DNA from 4 places in the Pectobacterium carotovorum genome. Region 3 is predicted to be linked to each of the others. Evidence: predicted binding sites of a transcription regulator. Region 3 holds the regulator's gene; each other region holds the start of a gene.
What was found. The regulator PurR, encoded in region 3, represses purine synthesis genes. The targets are predictions, from matches to a motif close to CANGCAAACGTTTGCNTG.
Positions count from the first base shown of each region.

Region 1: a site for PurR is predicted at 3,788-3,805, ahead of R9X49_RS19830 (nucleobase:cation symporter-2 family protein). Genes of this name have one in related genera too.
Region 2: a site for PurR is predicted at 3,584-3,601, ahead of R9X49_RS16100 (nucleoside-specific channel-forming protein Tsx). Genes of this name have one in related genera too.
Region 4: a site for PurR is predicted at 1,878-1,895, ahead of pyrD (quinone-dependent dihydroorotate dehydrogenase). Genes of this name have one in related genera too.

Region 1 is NZ_JAXAFK010000006.1:21,371-26,813, reverse strand. It holds gene spoT (bifunctional GTP diphosphokinase/guanosine-3',5'-bis pyrophosphate 3'-pyrophosphohydrolase) at 1-875, shown strand, start outside; gene trmH (tRNA (guanosine(18)-2'-O)-methyltransferase TrmH) at 881-1,573, shown strand; gene recG (ATP-dependent DNA helicase RecG) at 1,573-3,654, shown strand; gene R9X49_RS19830 (nucleobase:cation symporter-2 family protein) at 3,863-5,251, shown strand; gene R9X49_RS19825 (AsmA family protein) at 5,409-5,443, shown strand, end outside.
Region 2 is NZ_JAXAFK010000003.1:312,024-317,466, reverse strand. It holds gene gspE (type II secretion system protein GspE) at 1-803, opposite strand, end outside; gene ppdD (prepilin peptidase-dependent pilin) at 809-1,255, opposite strand; gene nadC (carboxylating nicotinate-nucleotide diphosphorylase) at 1,568-2,458, opposite strand; gene R9X49_RS16100 (nucleoside-specific channel-forming protein Tsx) at 2,599-3,459, opposite strand; gene ampD (1,6-anhydro-N-acetylmuramyl-L-alanine amidase AmpD) at 3,916-4,488, shown strand; gene ampE (beta-lactamase regulator AmpE) at 4,488-5,342, shown strand; gene R9X49_RS16085 (family 43 glycosylhydrolase) at 5,367-5,443, opposite strand, start outside.
Region 3 is NZ_JAXAFK010000001.1:1,987,173-1,992,615, reverse strand. It holds gene R9X49_RS08800 (riboflavin synthase subunit alpha) at 1-569, shown strand, start outside; gene cfa (cyclopropane fatty acyl phospholipid synthase) at 631-1,782, opposite strand; gene purR (HTH-type transcriptional repressor PurR) at 2,108-3,133, opposite strand; gene R9X49_RS08785 (YnhF family membrane protein) at 3,537-3,626, shown strand; gene R9X49_RS08780 (C40 family peptidase) at 3,724-4,575, opposite strand; gene R9X49_RS08775 (Grx4 family monothiol glutaredoxin) at 4,918-5,268, shown strand; gene rnt (ribonuclease T) at 5,380-5,443, opposite strand, start outside.
Region 4 is NZ_JAXAFK010000001.1:1,260,565-1,266,007, reverse strand. It holds gene R9X49_RS05540 (cell division protein ZapC) at 1-556, opposite strand, end outside; gene pyrD (quinone-dependent dihydroorotate dehydrogenase) at 758-1,768, opposite strand; gene pepN (aminopeptidase N) at 1,971-4,586, opposite strand; gene pncB (nicotinate phosphoribosyltransferase) at 4,810-5,443, shown strand, end outside.

The DNA of each region.
Region 1 (5,443 bases), on a different contig from region 3:
CCTATGCGGTACACACCGATATCGGCCATGCCTGCGTCGGCGCGCGCGTCGATCGTCAGCCTTACCCGCTGTCACAGTCGCTCACCAGCGGCCAAACCGTTGAAATCATTACCGCGCCAGGTGCCAGGCCGAATGCCGCATGGCTTAACTTTGTAGTGAGCTCCAGAGCGCGTTCCAAAATCCGCCAGATGCTGAAAAATCTCAAGCGTGATGATTCCGTGAGCCTTGGCCGCCGTTTACTGAACCACGCGTTGGGCAACGGTCGTAAACTCTCCGACATTCCTGAGAAATCTATTCAGCTTGAGCTTGATCGCATGAAGCTCGCTACGCTGGACGATCTGATGGCGGAAATTGGTATGGGTAATGCCATGAGCGTCGTCGTGGCGAAAAATCTGCTGAACGAACAATCTGAACTGGGAACCACCGGGCTGCGCAAGTTGCCGATCAAAGGTGCAGATGGCGTCATGATCTCATTTGCCAAATGCTGCCGCCCTATTCCCGGCGACCCGATCATCGCCCACGTCAGCCCCGGTAAAGGGTTGGTTATTCACCATGAATCCTGTCGCAACATTCGCGGCTATCAGAAAGAACCTGAAAAATTCATGGCGGTAGAGTGGGATAAGGTAACGGAACAAGAGTTCATCGCTGAAATCAAAGTCGATATGTTCAACCATCAGGGCGCGCTGGCGAACCTGACGGCAGCGATCAACGCCGCGAATTCCAATATTCAGAGCATCAATACGGAAGAGAGAGACGGCCGCGTATACAGCGCCTTTATTCGTCTCACCACACTCGATCGCGTTCATCTGGCCAATATTATGCGTAAAATTCGCGTGATGCCGGATGTCATCAAAGTTAACCGTAACCGAAATTAATCGTCATGACCCCTCAACGTTATGCACGCATAAAAGAGATGCTCAACTGCCGTCAGCCCGATCTGACAATTTGCATGGAGCAGGTGCATAAGCCCCATAACATTTCTGCCGTTATCCGTACCGCGGATGCCGTCGGCGTGCACCAGGTCCATGCGATTTGGCCCACCAGCCGGATGAAAACGCTGGTTTCCTCGGCTGCGGGCAGTAATAGCTGGGTGCAGGTGAAAACCCATCGCAATATCGGTGATGCGGTTGGTCACCTGAAAGCCGAAGGCATGCAGGTTCTGGCGACCAATTTGTCTGAGCACGCGGTCGATTTTCGGGAAATTGATTACACCCGCCCGACCTGCATTCTGCTCGGACAAGAAAAAACCGGTATTACTGCCGAAGCACTCAAACTGGCCGATCGGGATATCATCATTCCGATGACCGGTATGGTGCAATCGCTGAATGTCTCCGTAGCCTCGGCGTTGATCCTGTATGAAGCGCAGCGCCAGCGCCAGATAGCAGGCATGTATCAGCGCGAAGACAGCCCGCTGGATGAAGAAGAGCAGCAGCGGCTGCTGTTTGAAGGGGGCTATCCAGTACTGGCACGCGTCGCAAAACGTAAAGGACTCTCCCGTCCTTATATCGACCATCAGGGTCAGATTGTAGCGGATACCCCGTGGTGGGCCGCGATGCAATCGTCGGAGTGCTGATGAAAGGCCGCCTGCTGAACACCCAACCGCTGAGTACACTTACCGGCGTGGGTGCAAGCCAGGCAGCGAAACTCGCGCGACTCGGGCTGGAAACCGTGCAGGACCTCCTGCTGCACTTACCTTTACGCTACGAAGACCGCACACATCTTTATCCCATTGGCGACCTCCTTCCCGGTATGTATGCCACCGTGGAAGGTGAAATCCTACGTAACGACATCACCTTTGGCAGCCGTCGTATGTTGACCTGCCAAATCAGCGACGGCAGCGGTATGCTGACCATGCGCTTCTTCAATTTCAATGCCGCAATGAAAAACAGTCTCGCGCCGGGACAGCGTGTTACCGCTTATGGTGAAATCAAGCGCGGTAAAATCGGTGCGGAGATCATCCATCCTGAATATCGTGTTCAGGGGGATAATACGCAGGTTGAACTACAGGAATCACTCACGCCGGTTTATCCCTCCACGGAAGGTATTCGTCAGGCGACGCTACGCAAGCTTACCGATCAGGCGCTGGCATTGCTCGATGCCAATCACATTGATGAGTTGCTACCTGAATCCCTGAGCCGTTCGCTCATTAGTCTGCCGGATGCGCTGCGCACGCTACATCGTCCCCCGCCGGATATGCAGCTCAGCGAGCTGGAACACGGGAAACACCCAGCGCAGCAGCGGCTGATTATGGAAGAACTGCTGGCGCACAACCTGAGTATGCTCGCCGTGCGGGCTGGGGAGCAGCGACATAAAGCCTCGTCGCTACTGGAGAAAGACAGCCTGAAGCAGCAGTTACTCGCCGCCCTGCCTTTCACTCCCACACAGGCGCAAAAGCGTGTCGTCGCTGAAATTGAAACGGATATGGCGAAAGACTTCCCAATGATGCGTCTGGTGCAGGGCGATGTCGGTTCAGGGAAAACGCTGGTCGCCGCGCTGGCAGCATTACGAGCCATTGCCAACGGCAAACAGGTCGCATTAATGGCACCAACAGAGCTATTGGCCGAACAGCACGCCCATAATTTCCGTCAGTGGTTTGAACCGCTGGGGCTCGAAGTGGGCTGGCTGGCTGGCAAACAAAAAGGAAAAGCGCGTCAGGCGCAGCAGGATGCCATCGCCAGCGGTCAGGTTTCCATGGTGGTCGGGACGCACGCCATTTTTCAGCAGCAGGTGAAATTCAACGGGCTGGCGTTAGTCATTATTGATGAACAGCACCGCTTTGGCGTGCATCAACGCCTTGCGCTGTGGGAGAAAGGCGAAGAACAGGGCTTCCATCCCCATCAATTGATTATGACCGCCACACCAATTCCCCGCACGCTGGCGATGACGGCCTATGCCGATCTGGATACGTCCGTCATTGATGAGCTACCTCCAGGCAGAACCCCCGTCACCACGGTCGCCATACCGGATTCACGCCGCAGCGACATCATCGAGCGTGTGAATAGCGCCTGTCAGCAGGAAGGGCGGCAGGCCTATTGGGTGTGCACGTTGATTGAAGAATCCGACCTTCTGGAAGCGCAGGCAGCAGAAGCCACCAGTGAAGAGCTAAAAGCTGCTCTGCCGAATCTCAAGGTTGGATTAGTTCACGGTCGCATGAAAGCGCAGGAAAAGCAGGCGTTGATGCAGGCTTTCAAACAGGGCGAGCTGCAACTGCTGGTGGCAACCACCGTCATCGAAGTGGGTGTAGATGTACCGAATGCCAGCCTGATGATCATCGAGAACCCAGAGCGTCTGGGTCTGGCACAGCTGCACCAATTACGCGGTCGCGTCGGACGCGGCGCAGTGGCGTCTCACTGCGTACTACTCTACAAAACGCCAATGAGCAAAACCGCCCAGAAACGGCTTCAGGTTCTACGCGATAGTAACGATGGTTTTGTTATCGCTCAGCGCGATCTGGAAATTCGCGGACCAGGCGAATTATTAGGGACGCGACAAACCGGCAATGCCGAGTTCAAAGTAGCCGACCTCCTGCGCGATCAGGACCTGATTCCACAGGTGCAGCGCGTTGCACGCCACCTGCATGAGCACTATCCCGAGCATGCCATTGCGCTCATTGAACGCTGGCTGCCAGAGCGCGCACGCTACACTAACGCCTAATCACAGCCACACATTCTTCCTTTTTCTAAAAACCTCGCCGCCAACCTGCATGCAGCGGAAAGTATGACATTGCATATCCCCTTAAATAATAAGGTCTTGCCCATTCAGACAAAATTCATATCGAAGAGATGAGCTAGCAAACGTTTGCTTTCGACAAAGAGATCATTAAAATGCGCTCTTTGTCGTTTCAGGAACGCCAACTTACATCATGACTACCACCACGGAAACGTCCCAAACAGAAGCCGCTGCCGCACCTCAGCGCAGTGAACTCATCTATCGTCTTGAAGACAGGCCGCCGCTGCCGCAAACGCTGTTCGCCGCCAGCCAGCACCTGTTGGCCATGTTTGTTGCGGTGATTACTCCTGCGCTACTGATCTGTCAGGCATTGGGTTTACCCGCTCATGATACGCAGCGCATCATCAGCATGTCGCTTTTCGCTTCCGGTCTGGCCTCTATTCTACAAATTAAAACCTGGGGCCCCGTCGGTTCTGGCCTGCTGTCTATTCAGGGCACCAGCTTTAACTTCGTGACGCCACTGATTATGGGTGGATTGGCACTGAAGAATGGTGGCGCAGATGTTCCCACCATGATGGCGGCGCTGTTCGGTACGCTGATGGTCGCGTCCTTCACTGAAATCATTCTTTCACGCTTCCTGCATTTAACCCGCCGCATCATTACCCCGCTGGTTTCCGGCATTGTGGTGATGATCATTGGTCTGTCGCTGATTCAGGTCGGCCTGACTTCTATCGGCGGCGGCTATGCTGCGATGGGTAATAACACCTTCGGTGCGCCTAAGAACTTATTGCTGGCAGGCGTGGTGTTGCTGGTTATTATTCTGCTGAACCGCCAGCGTAACCCCTACCTGCGTGTCGCCTCTCTGGTGATTGCCATGGCGGTGGGTTATCTGGGTGCCTGGCTGATGGGAATGCTGCCGGAAAACACATCCTCGCAACACGATACGGCTATCATGGTGCCAACACCGCTGTATTACGGTTTAGGCTTTGACTGGAACCTGCTGATCCCACTGATGCTGGTCTTCATGGTGACGTCGTTAGAAACCATCGGTGACATCACCGCGACCTCCGACGTGTCTGAGCAGCCGGTCAGAGGCCCGCTGTACATGAAACGCTTAAAAGGCGGCGTGCTGGCAAACGGTCTGAACTCTTGCCTTTCCGCCGTATTCAATACCTTCCCTAACTCTTGCTTCGGCCAGAATAACGGCGTCATCCAGCTTACCGGTGTTGCCAGCCGCTATGTGGGCTTCGTGGTTTCGCTGATGCTGATCGCGCTGGGGCTGTTCCCTGCCGTTAGCGGATTTGTGCAGCATATTCCAGAGCCGGTTCTGGGCGGTGCCACTATCGTGATGTTTGGTACGATCGCCGCTTCCGGTGTGCGCATTGTGTCCCGCGAACCACTGAACCGCCGCGCTATCATGATTATTGCGCTGTCGCTGGCCGTTGGCCTTGGCGTATCGCAGCAGCCACTGATTCTGCAATTCGCACCAGATTGGATTAAAACGTTACTGTCTTCCGGTATTGCCGCTGGCGGGATTACCGCAATCGTGCTGAATTTGGTCTTCCCACACGAAGAAAAATAGCGCCAGCCCGCAATAATTTCTGTTCAGTTCATGTAAAAGCGAGCGGTGATGCAACACCGCTCGCTTTTTACTGTCTGTAACAGCATTACCTATTGAGCCTTCAGGGAAATTGCGGCATAAGAACAGTTCTCCCTGACGATTGGCATGGACTGACACGATGAAATTTATCGGGAAATTATTGCTGACCCTACT
Region 2 (5,443 bases), on a different contig from region 3:
CGGCTGCACTCGTTCAGCCAGCGTATCGCGCTGTAAAGCGTGACGGTTTTTCCACTTCCTGTCGGGCCTGTGACTAATAGCATCCCCTGTGAGGCGCTCAGCACGTTAATCATCTGCTGTAATGCTTTTGCGGTAAGCCCGAGTTTATCTAGCACCAACTCCTGCTGGTGCGTTTGCAAAATACGCAACACGACTTTTTCTCCCTGCTGCACAGGGAGCGTAGCGATGCGCAACGAGTAGGCTTGTTGATCCAGCATCAGGCTGAACTGGCCGTCTTGCGGCAACCGTCGCTCGGCGATGTTCAACTTGCCCATGATTTTCAGCCGCGCGGTAATACGGTTTGTCAGCTCGGGAGGCGGGGCGGATATGGCCTGTAGCACGCCATCAATGCGCAGCCGCACGCGATAGCTGTCTGGTAACGGCTCAAAGTGGATATCAGAGGCGCGCCGCTGAACGGCGAGACGCAGCGTTTGATGGATAAACTGTGCAACGGGGGAGTCGTCCTCATGATCCTGTTGCCCGGTGCTGTTGTGATAAGTGCCGGTATGGTAGGTTTCTGCGGGTTCGGCAACGGCGTTCACGGGGTTAAGCTGCTGTTCCATTCTGGCCTGTGGCCATTGCTCCACCATAATGCGGCGATTGCTGGCGAAACGCAGCGCGGCAATCATCTCCGCAGAAGGGGAAGCTGTGACGGCGACCGACAGCGTTTGTTCATCAAGACTAAGCAACAATGCCTGATAACGCCGGCACAGCGTCTGTAGCTCGCTGAGCGTATGCTCGGAGGAAAAGGATGAGTCTGTCATGATTATTAACCCGCCGTGTTATCGAAACGGAAAACGTCCTGACAGGCCGATTGCAGGCTCTCTGCGCTGCCATCCGTGGCGCAGTTTTTTGTCCAGCGTGAAGCGCCAGTTTCGGTATCCCACGTTGGCGTCAGAATTACGCGCAGCCCTTGCAGAGTGGATTGGCCGGTCAGCGTAATCACCCCTTGGGCGACGCTAACGGCGCTGACATAGCGCGACGATTTACTACCTGGAATCCCCTGATTACCTGCGCTACAGGCGGTAAACGCGGCATTTTCCAGACCGCAGAGATCGACCGGTGTTTTATAAGACACCATCGTTTGAAGCATGTCCGTTAGCGCCGCTTTTTGCAGATAACCTTGATAAGCCGGTACGCCAATAGCGCTGAGGATGGCGACGATCGCAATGACGATCATCAGCTCAATCAGCGTAAATCCTTGTTGTGTTGTCATGTTGATTTCCCTGTTGTGGCACATAAATTAAAGACTGCGGTGCATAAATCCATACGAATGGCGGCAGCATAGAAAAGGGCGTGAAGGCTGACGAGCGGAGAAAATCAAAATAGGAAAGCGCTCCGATGTGTTTTTAGTGATTTGCAGAGCGTTGAAAAATTTTTGCGAGCAGAGACGCAATTTTCGTTCTATCAGGACAGAACATTTGCGCAGGGCAGGAAGGTTGGATCGTGACGGTGTTATGGAGAAAGATGAGATGAAGAAGGGCGACGAGGTGCGAGAGGGCACCTCGTCGGAAGAAAAGAGAAACGCTTAGATAAAGCGCATGGATAAATCCAGCGCCTGTACGTGCTTGGTTAGCGCCCCTACCGAGATATAATCCACGCCGGTTTCCGCATAGCCACGCAGCGTGTCGAGGGTGACATTACCGGATATCTCCAGCAGTGCGCGGCCTTGTGTGGTGTTAACGGCTTCCCGGATGTTATCCAGACTGAAATTATCCAGCATGATGATATCGGCGCCCGCTTCCAGCGCTTGCTGTAATTCGTCCAGTGATTCGACTTCAACCTCTACCGGAACATCACTGCGCAGAGACTGCGCTTTTTCTACCGCATTTTTGATTGAGCCAGCGGCGATGATATGGTTTTCCTTGATCAGGAAAGCATCGGATAGGCCGAGCCGGTGGTTGTCTCCGCCACCGCATGATACGGCGTATTTCAGTGCGGTGCGCAGTCCCGGCAGCGTCTTACGTGTATCCAGCAGCCGAGTGCGCGTTCCCTGCAATACCGCGACATAGCGGCTGACTTCCGTTGCGACGCCAGACAGCGTTTGCAGGAAATTCAGCGCCGTGCGTTCGCCAGTCAGAAGCTGTTTGGCCGGCCCCGTAATGTCACACAGCGTTTGGTTGGGGACGATGGTGTCGCCATCGGCGACGTGCCAGGTAATGGTTGTCGTATCGCCCAATTGAGAAAAGACTTCCTCAAGCCAGCGCGCACCGCAGAAAATACCCGCTTCACGCGTGATAATGCGTGCGCTGACGATCTCGTTGTCGGGTAACAAAAGCGCGGTAATGTCTTGATTAGCATCGACGATGCCACCTAAATCTTCACGCAATGCCAGTTGCACGCTGGCGGGGATATCTTGTGCAATACGAGCAAGCAAGGCTTGTTGGCGTTGTTCCTGACTGTAGCGACGCGTTGACATGACAAAACTCCGAAGGGGGATTCGGAGGTCTATGCTACCTTGTTTATATCAGGACATCCAGAATGAATAATTATTACAATTCAAACTGTTACTGTTATTTTCCGGCGGACATTGCTGGTCGCCGGAAAGGGACGGTGATTTTAGAAGTTGTAACCGACGACCAGGTAGTATCCCCAGCCAGTAGATTTCACTTCAAACGGACCTTTGCCGAAATTGAGTTCTGCGCCATCAGCCCATTGGCCGCCGTTGTGGAAATAACGTGCGACGAAAGAGTAGTGCCAGTGGTCGTAGCCCAACGCCAGAATATGGCTGGAGGCGATGGAGTTGTTGGAACGGCTTGTATTCGATTTATCACGCAGCTCTGAACCAAAATCGAAATTGGTGAAGCTGATATACGAGACGTTGCCGCCGAGCAGAGAACCCAGTGGGTAAGAGTATTTCACTTTTACGCGGTAACCATCCCACTCGTTTTCGTTAGCGGCACCGTAGTTTTGCCATTGGTATTTGGCATAGCCGTTCAGTGACAGAGCCAGGTCGGTGCCGGTATCAATATCGGTACCTAAGCCCATGTACCAGGTGCTCTGGCGCGAACCGCTGTTGCGACCCATATCGTAAATCACGTTATTGGCGATGTACCACTCTTTAAACGGACCAAAGCTCAGGTCAGCTCCCGTCAGTTTATCAATGGAGAAGCGTGGTTCGATCTCGACAAACAGCGGAGAGCCTTTGTCCCAAATACCGCGGCTATCGGGATCGCCACCAAAAAACTTCGGCGCATCGGCGTAGCCGTAGAAATCGAACCAGTCTTTACGTGCAAACGCTTCGTATTCCAGATAGGTCGTGCTGTTCAGCTGTGGTCCAAAACGCGTGTGGGCGCTGCCGACGACGTTAATGCTCTGATGCCACCAGTCGGAGAGGTATTCGGCTTTATTGCTGTCGGCAAGGGCAGGCATTGAGCATGACAGTGCGAGCAGGGTGCCTGCGGCGAAAGTTTTTTTCATCTTAAGTACCATAGTGTTAGACGTCATTTACGTCGTGCGTAAGACCGCGGAATAAGTTTTGGTAATATCTAAAAAAATCAGAAGATAATTTTGTCATGCATTTTAAGTAAAAATAGACACAATGCACGAAAACGATTGCCTTTTATTGTGCTATTACATTTGTAATGTGATTTTAATCACATTGTAGTGTTAGAGATTTCACCTGACGAAAGGGATGTTGGGAGCGGGGGGCGGACAGGAAAGCGGCGGGAATATCACAAAACGAACGGTAAAACCTATTGATATCCGGTTGGATAGATAGGATGGCGCGAAACATGGTATCTTGGATACAAGGACCTTTTGGCTACAATTGTTTTTACATCAGACATTATTTTTACATCAGACATTGTTTTTACTCCTGAAATTATTTTTACGCCTGATTCAGCCGGCAAACGACACGATGCGAGGTTATCGCCGATGCTTTTGGAAAATGGCTGGTTATCCGACATTACACACACGCCTTCACCGCATTATGATGGCCGCCCGAATAATGAGGTGCCTTCCTTGCTGGTGATCCACAATATCAGTTTGCCGCCCGGCGAGTTTGGCGGCCCCTATATTGATCAACTGTTTACAGCGACGTTGGATCCCACCGCGCATCCCTATTTTGCCGATATTTCCCATTTACGCGTTGCGGCACACTGCCTGATTCGCCGTGACGGACAAATCATACAGTATGTGTCGTTCGATCAGCGCGCCTGGCATGCCGGTGTGTCGGTGTTTGAAGGTCGCGAACGCTGTAACGATTTCTCTATTGGCATTGAGTTGGAAGGGACGGATACGCTGCCTTTTACCATGGAGCAATATCACTCTTTGGTCGCCATTACACACCTACTAATGCGGGCCTACCCCATCACGCTATCGCGTATTACCGGACACAGCGACATCGCTCCGGGCCGCAAAACCGATCCCGGTCCGGCATTTGACTGGGACGGCTATCATCGTCAGCTACAAGAAAACTGGACAGAGAACAAAGGGAGCCTAGATTAATGACGCTGTTTACACTGTTGCTTACGTTGGCCTGGGAGCGCTTGTTCAAACAGGGGGAGCACTGGCAGATCGATCATCGGCTTGAAGCCGTGTTCCGGCACGTTTCATCCCCGTCTTTATTTCAAACGCTGTTCCTGACGTTGTGCAGCATGGGTATCGTGGCGGGGCTGCTATGGCTCACCAGCGGCATTCTGTTCGGCCTGATTTCTCTTCTGTTGTGGATTGTTATCAGCCTGATGTGCATTGGCGCGGGTGAAATTCGTCAGCACTATCGGCGTTATTTGCAGGCCGCGCAGCGCGGTGAGGCGGATGCCAGTCGGGAAATGGCGGCAGAACTGGCGTTGATTCACGGTTTGCCCGTTGGCACAGGCGAAAGCGAGCAGTTGAAAGAACTGCAAAACGCGCTGCTGTGGATCAATTTCCGATTTTATTTAGCCCCGTTATTCTGGTTCATCGCAGCCGGGCCATACGGGCCGATTGCACTGATGGGATATGCGTTTTTACGCGCCAGACAGACCTGGCTTGCTCGCCACCATACTCCGCTGGAGCGCGCGCAATCTGGTGTTGATAGCTTGCTGCATTGGCTTGACTGGATTCCGGCGCGTTTGGCCGGTGCCGCTTACGCTTTACTGGGGCACGGCGAAAAGGCACTGCCCGCCTGGTTCGCCTCGTTGGGGGATTTTCGCAGTTCGCAGTATTGGGTGTTAACGCAGTTGGCCCAATTTTCTCTCGCGCGTGAACCCCACATTGAGCCTGTAGAGACACCTAAAGCTGCCGTGACGCTGGCTAAAAAGGTGACGCTGGTGCTGGTGGTTGTGGTCGCAATTCTGACGATATACGGTGCGTTGGTGTGATTTTCCAACGCACCTGTTTCTCGTTTATTGCCTGTCTGCGGGCGGTTCGCCGAACACGGGCATGCCGTCACGATCCCAAGTGAAGGTTTTAATCCGCGTAT
Region 3 (5,443 bases):
CGCACGTTGTCCAGCTCCCGCCTGATCTGCTGCCCGGACTTGTGCCCGGTGCCTCGGTGGCGCACAACGGCTGCTGCCTGACGGTAACCGCCATCGAGGGCGATCGTGTCAGCTTCGATCTCATGAAAGAAACGCTGCGACTAACGAATCTGGGCGATATTCATGAAGGCGATGTTGTGAATATTGAGCGTGCCGCGAAATTCGGTGACGAGATTGGTGGACACGTCATGTCGGGTCACATCATGTGTACGGCGGAAGTGGTGAAGATTCAGGTTTCAGAGAATAACCATCAGATTTGGTTCCGTCTGGCAGATGAAGCGCTGATGAAATACGTGCTGCATAAAGGCTTTGTTGGGATTGATGGTATCAGCCTGACGGTAGGGGAAGTGACTCGCGGGCGTTTCTGCGTGCATTTAATTCCCGAAACGCTGAACCGTACTACGCTGGGACAGAAACGTCTGGGACATCGCATCAATATTGAAATCGATCCGCAGACACAGGCCGTGGTGGATACGGTCGAGCGCGTGTTGGCCAGCAAGCAGGCGAGCGACCTGGGCAAAGAAGAGTAATTTCCTCGTTGCCTGTTCTTGTAAACCGGACGAATAACCTCGTCCGGTTTTTTCTTTTCTGTCAGCGTGAAACGCGTAATCCACCCTCGATCCCATCCAGACTGAACACGACTTGCCAGAGCTGGAGTGTTCTTGCTCTGAAGGCACCAGCGCAGAGGTTCAGGTAGTAGCTGAACATCCGGCGGAAGCGGGCAGGGTAGCGTGTGGAAAGCAGTGGCCAGCTTTGCTGAAAGCGCGTATGCCACGCCATTAATGTGCGATCGTAATCGGCACCGAAATTGTGCCAGTCCTCCATCACCATGTAAGGCTCGCTCGCCTGCGCAATGTGCTGTATGGAAGGGATGCAGCCGTTGGGGAAGATGTATTTATGAATCCAGGGATCGACATGCGGATCGGTCTTATTGGCCCCGATGGTATGCAGCAGAAACAGTCCGTTAGGCTTTAGGTTACGCCGTACGACGCGAAAATAGCGGTCATAGTTGCGCGGCCCGACGTGTTCAAACATGCCAACCGATACTACGCGGTCAAATTGCCGATCGAGATCGCGGTAATCCTGTCGTTCAATGGTGACGTTCAGATTCTGACAGCGCTGCTGTGCCAGCATTTGCTGCTCTTTGGAAATGGTGATGCCATAAACCGAAACGCCGTAGTGACGCGCCGCGAACTCGGCAAGCCCGCCCCAGCCGCAGCCGATATCCAGCAGCGTCATCCCCGATTTGAGCTGGAGCTTTTCGCAGATCATAGCGAGTTTATCTTCCTGCGCCTGTTCCAGCGTTTGTGCCTGTTTCCAATAGGCGCAGGAATATTGCATATAAGGATCCAGCATCAGGGTAAAGAGATCATTACCTAAATCGTAATGGGCTTTACCGACAACCTGAGCACGCCTGCGGGATTGCAAATTCGTGACGCGGGAGAGGGCGACCCGCGTGAGATCGTGCAGGCGACGGGGTAACTTAGCCTCCAGCCCCGCCCGCAGGACGCGATGGGAAAACATATCCAGCCGTTCACACTCCCACCAGCCATCCATGTAACTTTCTCCCAGCCCCAGCGATCCCTCGCGCATAGCACGTTTAAAAAAACCGGGATGAGTCACGCGGATGTCAAAAGGGCGGGGGCCGTTGATGGTGATATCTGCGGTATTCAACATGTCTTGCACGATGTGGAACCAGGGCGCGATATCGTCATCCCATTCTTCTGTATAAGGTAAACCCATCATGTCTCCTTAACTTTATGTAAAAGTATCGTAAAACACACCAGGACAACACTTATCGCAGCCGAGGTATCGGCTGTCACCAGAGAAAATGAAACACGGTATTATACCCGTCATACTTCAAGCCGCATGTACGTTGGCTACGTTCGCTCACCCGAATCACTTACTTGAGTAAGCTCATCGGGATTCCCTCGCTTGCCGCCTTCATGCAACTCGAATTATTTAGGGTATAGAATTAGAACGGCTTCAGCCAGCCTACAAGAGAGCGGGCTGAAGCAGAGAGGGGAAGCAGACAGGAATAAGAAAATCGTCTGTACAGAACTCGCGGCTAGCGGCGATAGTCGAGGTAAGGGCCGTCTGCAACCGAGCGGCGTTCTATCAGGGTCGGATGCACTTCGATCACGTGCGCATCTTCTCGCTTACTGGTAATGCGATCCAGCAGCATCGCAAAGGCGGACTGCCCCAGACGCTCTTTCGGCTGATGAATGGTGGTCAGCGCAGGCGTAAAGAAACGCGCGTGGCGCACGTTGTCATAACCGATCACCGAAATATCCTGCGGCACGCGCAGACCCAGTTCGTCTGCCGCACAGATAGCGCCCATCGCCATGATATCGCCACCGCAGAATACGGCCGTTGGCCGCTGTTTCTGCGCGAGAATTTGATGCATGGCTTTATAACCAGATTCCGGCTCGAAATCGCCCTGAACAACCCACTCTTCGCGTACGGTGATGTCAGCTTCTTTCAGCGCTTTTAAAAAGCCGAGGTAGCGCCCGCTGCCGGTGTTACGTTCTTGAATACCGGGAATGGCACCGATATCCCGATGACCGCGTTCGATCAGGTAGCGACCTGCCATATAACCGCCTTCAAAGGCGTTATCGATAATCGTATCGGTAAAATCGCTGTGCATCTGGCCCCAGTCCATCACGACCATCGGGATGCTGCGATAGTCTTCCAGCATAGCCAACAGCTCAGGTGGATATTCGGCGCACATTACCAGCAGGCCGTCGACGCGTTTTTGCGCCAGCATGGAGAGATAAGCGCGCTGTTTACCAATGTCGTTATGCGAATTACACAGTACCAGCGTATAGCCTTTGGCATAGCAGCTGTTTTCGACGGCTTCGATGATCTCGGCGAAATAGGGGGCTTCGCTGGATGTGGCCAGCAAACCGATTGATTTGGTGTGATTAACTTTGAGGCTGCGGGCGACGGCGCTGGGCGAATAGTGCAATTCTTTGATTGCCGCCCTGACGGCTGCCTTAGTCTCTTCGGCGACGAAACGTGTTTTATTGATCACGTGCGATACGGTTGTGGTAGAAACGCCAGCACGCTTTGCCACATCTTTAATCGTTGCCATCTAAAAATGACTCCTGAACTTACCTGTTACAGACGTAAGTATATTGTTAATCGTTTGCCTACGTTTAATGTTCTTCTTCTAAGCTAAAAAACAGGATTTCAGAAGGAGAATGCCGAATGTTATACCGAAGGGATCTGGGTTGACGTTTTTCGACCGATACGCAGCGCTTTCATAAACAGCGGATTGTGTCCGATTTATCATGAAAGGGAAAGGGCTAATTTATACTATTAGTGATGCATTCGTCCGAGATTTTTCACTGGAATTATGAAAGAATCGTAATAACCCTATTATTTGTAGCTTTAACTGCCTAAATGGGTTCGGCTGTGAATGGCGGTGTCTTTTTTCAGATGACGCTTTCAGGTGAAATTTTCAGCTAAATTTGTTCGCTAATAAGGAGTAGTTTATGGATACAGATCTGAAGATGTCTTTACTGACAACCGTTGGCTCGTTGGCTGTGATCATCGCGTTTAGTTTTATTGCGGTGCTGAACTAACCGAACGGCGCCTCTGCACCGGTGAGGTATTCAGACACGTTGATGTTGTATACATAAACGTGTCTGAATCGTTCTTCTTCGATACCGAACCTGTTTTTTAACGAATCGTCTGCGGTGTCACTACGCGACGCGCGCCAACGTAGTGTTCCTGCCAATAATCTTCACTCAGCTTGCTGATTCGAATATCTGAACCTGTACGCGGCGACTGGATAAATTTCCCTTCTCCCAGATAAACCCCGACGTGATCGGCTGCGCCACGATTATTGATGCGGAAGAAGACCAAATCGCCACTTTCCAGCTCGCTCTTTTTGATCGGAGCGGCATCACGCAGGTGATACATTTCGTTAGCAGTGCGTGGAATTTGGATCTTAACGACATCTTTATACGCGTAATAGACCAGTCCGCTACAGTCGAATCCGGTAAAGGGAGATGAGCCGCCCCAGTGGTAAGGCTTGCCTATTTGGCTCATCAGCTTATTCATTGCTGTCGTTTTGGCATGTTGATAACGTTTTTTATGCGCTGCGCTCAGCGCCATTCCTTTTTCAGTGGGGGCCGGATTTTTATCCGCTTTTCCCTTGAGCGCGGTCTTCTTCAGCCCAGTTTTGACTCTGGCCTGTGCCGTTGTTTGCTTATCTTCTTCAGGCTTCAGCTTTTTGAGATTTTTTTTCACTAGCGCGGGCGTGCTGCTTTGCGTCCGTGACGGTTTTTTTTCTGTTGATTTGTTCGCGCTGCGGGGTTTGGTTTTTGTGCTAGCTGCGGTAGGTTCTGGTTTTTTGCTTTTGATCGGTGTCGGTGATTTAGCATTACCCTTTGTCTGACGGCTTTTCTTATTGGTTTCTTCAACGGTGCTTTTCTTCGGCGCAGAATGCGGGGTATGCGGCGCAGCCTGAACGACGTTCAGGGATAGATTGCTGAAAAATAATATAAAAAGAGTAATAAATAAGCGCATAATAAAAGTGACCGAACATAATCCTTAACTCGCTCAATCCGCACAGTATTCCTGAAAACGGCGGCATAAAAAAGTGGGCATGGTCGCTTTATTCATACAGAATAGTGAAAAAACGTTAATAGTTGTTTTTTTGATTGATTTATCAACGCTTTCTGGTGTTGATTTCATCAAGGGCGAATAACTTGCAGGGAAAATACCCCTACAAAAAATGGCGTTTTTTTGTGGCCAGTGGCATCGGTACAATATCACTGAGTCAATGTCGCTGTCGTAGTATCTCTGACGGCGGCTCATGGCTAGCGTTTTGGACGTTAGCCATCCTATAAGGTTTAAGGAAGCAAGAAGATGACGACACCGACAATTGAAAAAATTCAGCGCCAAATTGCTGAAAACCCGATTCTGCTGTACATGAAAGGCTCCCCGAAATTGCCAAGCTGCGGTTTTTCCGCACAGACGGTTCAGGCGTTGTCTGCATGTGGCGAGCGTTTTGCGTATGTTGATATTTTACAGAACCCGGATATCCGCGCTGAGCTGCCAAAATACGCGAACTGGCCGACATTCCCACAGCTGTGGGTTGACGGTGAGCTGATTGGCGGTTGTGATATCGTGGTTGAAATGTTTCAGCGTGGCGAACTGCAACCGCTGATCAAAGAAACGGCTGACAAATACAAAGCGCAGCAGACCGATCAAGAGTAATGTTTTCTTTTGACGTAATGACGATGCCAAATGTTGTTACGATGCGAGCGTAAATCCTTCCAGCGGGTGCCTTATGGCACCCGTTTTTTGATCTCTGGCTTTTCCGTTTTTTCAGTCTTCGGCTGACGCGTCTTCCAGCGAGTTTTCTTCCAGCGCAATCGGCCACCCGCCCAGA
Region 4 (5,443 bases), 730 kb from region 3:
TGCCTTCACCTAATGTGGTTTCCCACTCAGCGCTATGTTGAATAGCGGCAGGCATTAACCTGTCGTGCATGATTTTTATGGCATCGCCCAGCCCCATAGTTTTCCCGCTTAATGACAGCTGTTCCTGCGCCAGCAGACAGAGACAGGCTTTATCCCCTGCTTCCGCTACCAGAAAACAGGCTGTTTCATGAGTTTCAGTGAGCTGTACCTGCACAATGTCCCCCGCCTGCGGCGAATGGGTCACGGCATCCGGCTGTTGGATGAAATGCCAGCTTTTCGGCATTAACGGTTTGAGGAATCGGGTCGCCACCAGCGCGTTCAAGACTAATTCGCCCTGAAGGTCGCGGTGCAGCGCCGCTTTCTGGCATTTATCATTATAGGTAAAAAATAACGCGGCGTCGTCAACGCAGAATGCGCATTCATTGAAAGCATCCGGAGTTAGCATTTTAGAGGGGAAACGAGAACGGAATAACATGCCGTTAGCCAGATCCAACATCAGGCGATCGTGTTCAGTATCAAAATACCAGCGCCAGTTATCGTCAGGTTTTAACTTCATATTATTTACCCTTCGTCTTCACAGTAGAAATATCAGAAATGGCTGATTGTGTTTTCTTACACTTCATTAATCGTTCGTCGACATAAACGTCGCGGTAAGAAGATCAGACATCGGTTGATAGATTATTTACGCAAACGGATAAAATATAGACTAGCTGGGGGGATAAATAAACCCCCAGCTAAAAATGAAAGGACTTTCGGATTAAATATGTGTAACGATATCTTTAATCAGACGAGGGCCATGGAAAATAAAGCCCGAATATATCTGCACCAGCGACGCACCGGCCGCCATTTTTTCGCGTGCGGCGACTAAAGAATCAATTCCGCCAACGCCAATAATCGGTAAACGTCCTGCTAATTCCTGTGACAAACGGCGGATAATTTCCGTGCTGCTGGTCTGCAACGGACGTCCACTTAATCCCCCCGTCTGCCCACAGTGGTTTAATCCCTGAATTAGTTTTCTGTCGAGCGTTGTATTCGTGGCAATCACACCGTCGATGTTATGACGAACCAAACTATCGGCAATTTGGATCAATTCTTCTTCGGAAAGATCCGGCGCGATCTTCACCGCCACGGGGACATATTTCTGATGTTTCTCTTTTAATTCTGCCTGCTTGTTCTTTATTGCCAGCAAAAGATCGTCCAGCGCTTCACCATATTGCAGGCTACGTAACCCCGGCGTATTGGGTGATGAAATATTGATCGCGATATAGCCTGCATGGGGATAAACCTTATCCATGCAGATCAAATAATCGTCTTTACCTTGCTCAACTGGCGTATCTTTATTCTTGCCGATGTTGATCCCTAATACACCGCCAAAGCGTGTTTTCTTTACATTCTCAACCAGATAATCCACGCCTTTATTATTGAAACCCATCCGGTTGATCAATCCTTCCGCTTCCACTACGCGGAATAATCTCGGCTTATCATTACCGGATTGTGGGCGCGGCGTTACCGTCCCTACTTCAATAAAACCAAATCCCATCGCACCTAACGCATCAATACATTCGCCGTCTTTATCTAATCCCGCCGCCAGACCGAGTGGGTTTTTAAAAGATAATCCCATGCAGGTAATCGGTTTAGTCGGAACGGACTGACGGACGAGAAATTCAAAAGGCGTGTTGGTAATACGGCGTAATTGTTGGAAGGTCAGCTCATGTGCACGCTCTGGATCGAGCTGAAACAGGGCTTTTTTGATAACGGGATAGAACATATTGTCTCCTGAGATCCCTATCGCAAAGGTATCTTGCTTACGCTGAAAGTAAGCAATAGTGGATTACGGTTTAACTCACGGTCGGAGATGGTAGTGCCATCTTTGCGGAAAGTAAAACGTTTGCGGAAGTGATAAACGGCATAAGAGAGAATGCCACACGCGGCAGGATACCGCGTGTGGCTGTGCTAATCCTGCGGCAGGATTAGTCTTGCAGTGCCTTGCTGATCTTCTCAAACAGATCGCCAGACAGGTTTTCCAACGTCTTCAGTTGCTCCAGCGCCTGACGCATTTGCGTCTGACGTTTAGCATCATAGCGTTTCAGACGGATCAACGGTTCGATCACACGAGCCGCAACCTGCGGATTACGCGTGTTCAAGTCACTTAGAATCTCCGTCAGGAAGCGATAGCCGCTACCGTCTTCGGCATGGAAAGCCGACGGATTAGCGGCCGCAAACGCCCCCACCAGCGAACGCAGGCGGTTAGGGTTGTTCAGGCTGAATGAACGGTGTTGCAGCAGTTCACGCACGCGGGTCAGCACATCGGCTGCCGGGCTGGTGGCTTGCAGCACAAACCATTTATCCATGACCAAACCATCCTGATGCCAGCGGTTATCAAACTGCGTCAGCAATTCATCACTCACCGGCAACTGTGCCTCAACCGCCGCCGACAGCGCCGCCAGCGAATCAGTCATGTTATCCGCCTGACGAAACTGCGCCTGTACCAGTTTACCTGCCAGCGCGTCATCGCTGAATGCCAGATAATGCAGGCAGACGTTGCGCAGCGCGCGTTTACCCATATCCGCGTGCTCGATGCGATACTGTGGCGCCTGATTCGCGTGGTATACCGCTAGCCACTCATCCGCCATCTCTTTCGCCATCGTATGCGTCATGCTTTCGCGTACGGCAGCGATCGCCGTCGGATCGATGATGTCAAACAGCTCGGCAATCTCATTTTCGCTCGGCAACGTCAGAATCTGCGAAGCCAGCATCGGATCCAGTTTGTCATCCAGCAACACACCACGGAAGGCATCGACGACATGCATCGGCACGGAAAGCGGCTGCTTCTGCTGGTAGCGGGAAACATTCAGACGGATGTAGTTGGCCAACAGGCTCTGTGCTGCATCCCAACGTGAAAACGCATTGCTGGCGTGACGCATCAGGAACGTCAGCTGTTCATCGCTCCAGGCATAGTTCAGTTTTACCGGCGCAGAAAACTCACGTAATAAAGAAGGAATCGGACGGCAAGGAACCTGATCGAAAATGAACGTCTGTTCGGATTCGGTGACATTAAGCACCGACGCCAGCAGTTGGCCGTCTTTCTGTAACGGAATCACCTGCCCTTGCGGATCGTACAGTTCGATATCCAGCGGAATGTGCAGCGGCAGTTTGGCTTGTTTATCGGCACCAACGGGCGTCATTTGGCTCACGCTCAGCAGATATTGTTGCGTCTGCGGATCGTAATCATCACGCACGGTCAGCACCGGCGTACCTGACTGGCTGTACCAACGGCGGAACTGCGTGAGATCGACACCGGAGGCGTCTTCCATTGCCTGCACAAAGTCATCACAGGTTGCTGCGCTGCCGTCATGACGCTCAAAATACAGACGAATACCTGCCTGGAAGCCGTCTTCACCTAATAAGGTGTGCATCATGCGGATCACTTCCGATCCCTTTTCATAGACCGTCAGCGTGTAGAAGTTATTCATCTCGATCACCTGATCGGGACGAATCGGATGCGACATCGGGCTGGCATCTTCAGCAAACTGCGCACCGCGCATCACACGCACGTTATCAATACGGTTCACCGGGCGCGAACCCAGATCGGAGCTGAACTCCTGATCGCGGAACACCGTCAGCCCTTCTTTCAGGCTAAGCTGGAACCAGTCGCGGCAGGTAACGCGGTTGCCCGTCCAGTTATGGAAATATTCATGGCCGATCACCGCTTCAATGTTCAGATAATCTTTATCCGTCGCGGTTTCTGCCTTGGCCAGCACGTATTTAGAGTTGAATACGTTCAGCCCTTTGTTCTCCATCGCCCCCATGTTGAAGAAATCAACGGCGACGATCATATAAATGTCGAGATCGTATTCCAGACCGAAACGCTCTTCGTCCCACTTCATCGCATTCTTCAGCGAGGTCATCGCCCAGCCGGCGCGATCGAGATTGCCACGGTCAACATACAGCTCCAGCGCCACATCGCGGCCAGAACGTGTCGTGAAGCGATCCTGAAGGACATCGAAATCTCCGGCAACCAGCGCGAACAGGTAAGCCGGTTTCGGGAAGGGATCCTGCCATTCAATCCAGTGACGCCCACCTTCCAGCTCCCCTTGAGCCATACGGTTGCCGTTAGAGAGTAAATAAGGATAGCGTGCTTTATCCGCCGTGATGCGCGTGGTGAACTTTGCGAGTACATCCGGCCGATCGAGATAATAAGTAATGTGACGGAAACCTTCGGCCTCGCACTGTGTACACAGTGCTTCACCTGATTGATATAGCCCTTCTAGCGCGCTATTGGCGGCGGGATTGATTTCCGTTTCGATGCTGAGCGTGAAACGTGCAGGTAATTGTGTCAGAATCAGGCCATCGTCCTGCTGCTGATAATGCGTCCACGGCTGCCCATCAACGCTCAGCCCGATCAGAACCAGCCCTTCGCCATCCAGCTTCAACGGCGCGCCAGCATCCCCCTGCAACACCACCTGACTCACGGCTTTTACGCGCGTTTTCTCGGCATGGAGATCGAAATCCAGTGCAATGTCGGTAATGGTATAATCCGGCGCACGGTAGTCATGGCGATATTTTATTTGCGGCTGTTGATTCATATAAAGTTTCCACCTCGTCATAAGCATCAAAGATCAAGTCTAAGCCTGTTATCTTAATGTTACCACGACAAAATAATGAGGATAATCATCGTATCGTGGTTCGCTCCCGCACGTCTCGCTATGTTGTCGTAATGTAATAAACGGATAATCAAGGTATACTGACCGGACATTGCTGATTGTCCCGATGGTGGATATGCATCTTACGAGGATGCTGTAACGCATTATGACTTTGCACACTTCCCCGATTCTACACGCATTGCTGGATACCGATGCCTACAAGCTGCACATGCAACAGGCGGTGTATCATCACTATTATGATGTTGACGTTGCGGCTGAATTTCGCTGCCGCGGTGATGAGTTATTAGGCATTTACGCCGACGAAATAGCCCATCAGGTCGATCTGATGCGCTTCTTGTCATTGAGTGACGACGAGTTTGCCTATCTTTCTTCTCTGCCATTCTTTAAGCCGGATTATCTACACTGGCTGCGAGGCTTTCGTTTCAATCCGCAGCAGGTTTCGATCAAGAATAATGCTGGCAAGCTGGATATCCGCATCACCGGACCGTGGCGTGAAGTGATTTTGTGGGAAGTTCCCCTGTTGGCTGTGATCAGTGAAGTCGTACATCGGCACCGCTCGCCCGACGTCACAGCCGAGCAGGCTGTCGCCCGACTGTCTGCCTCACTGGAGAGCTTCCACCAGAACAGCGCGGATGTGGATCTCAGTCGCTTCAAGCTGATGGATTTCGGCACGCGTCGGCGTTTCTCTCGTGATGTCCAGCAGACGATTGTGACGGCACTGCAAGCTGATTTCCCTTACCTCATCGGCACCAGTAATTATGATCTGGCACGCCGTTTGG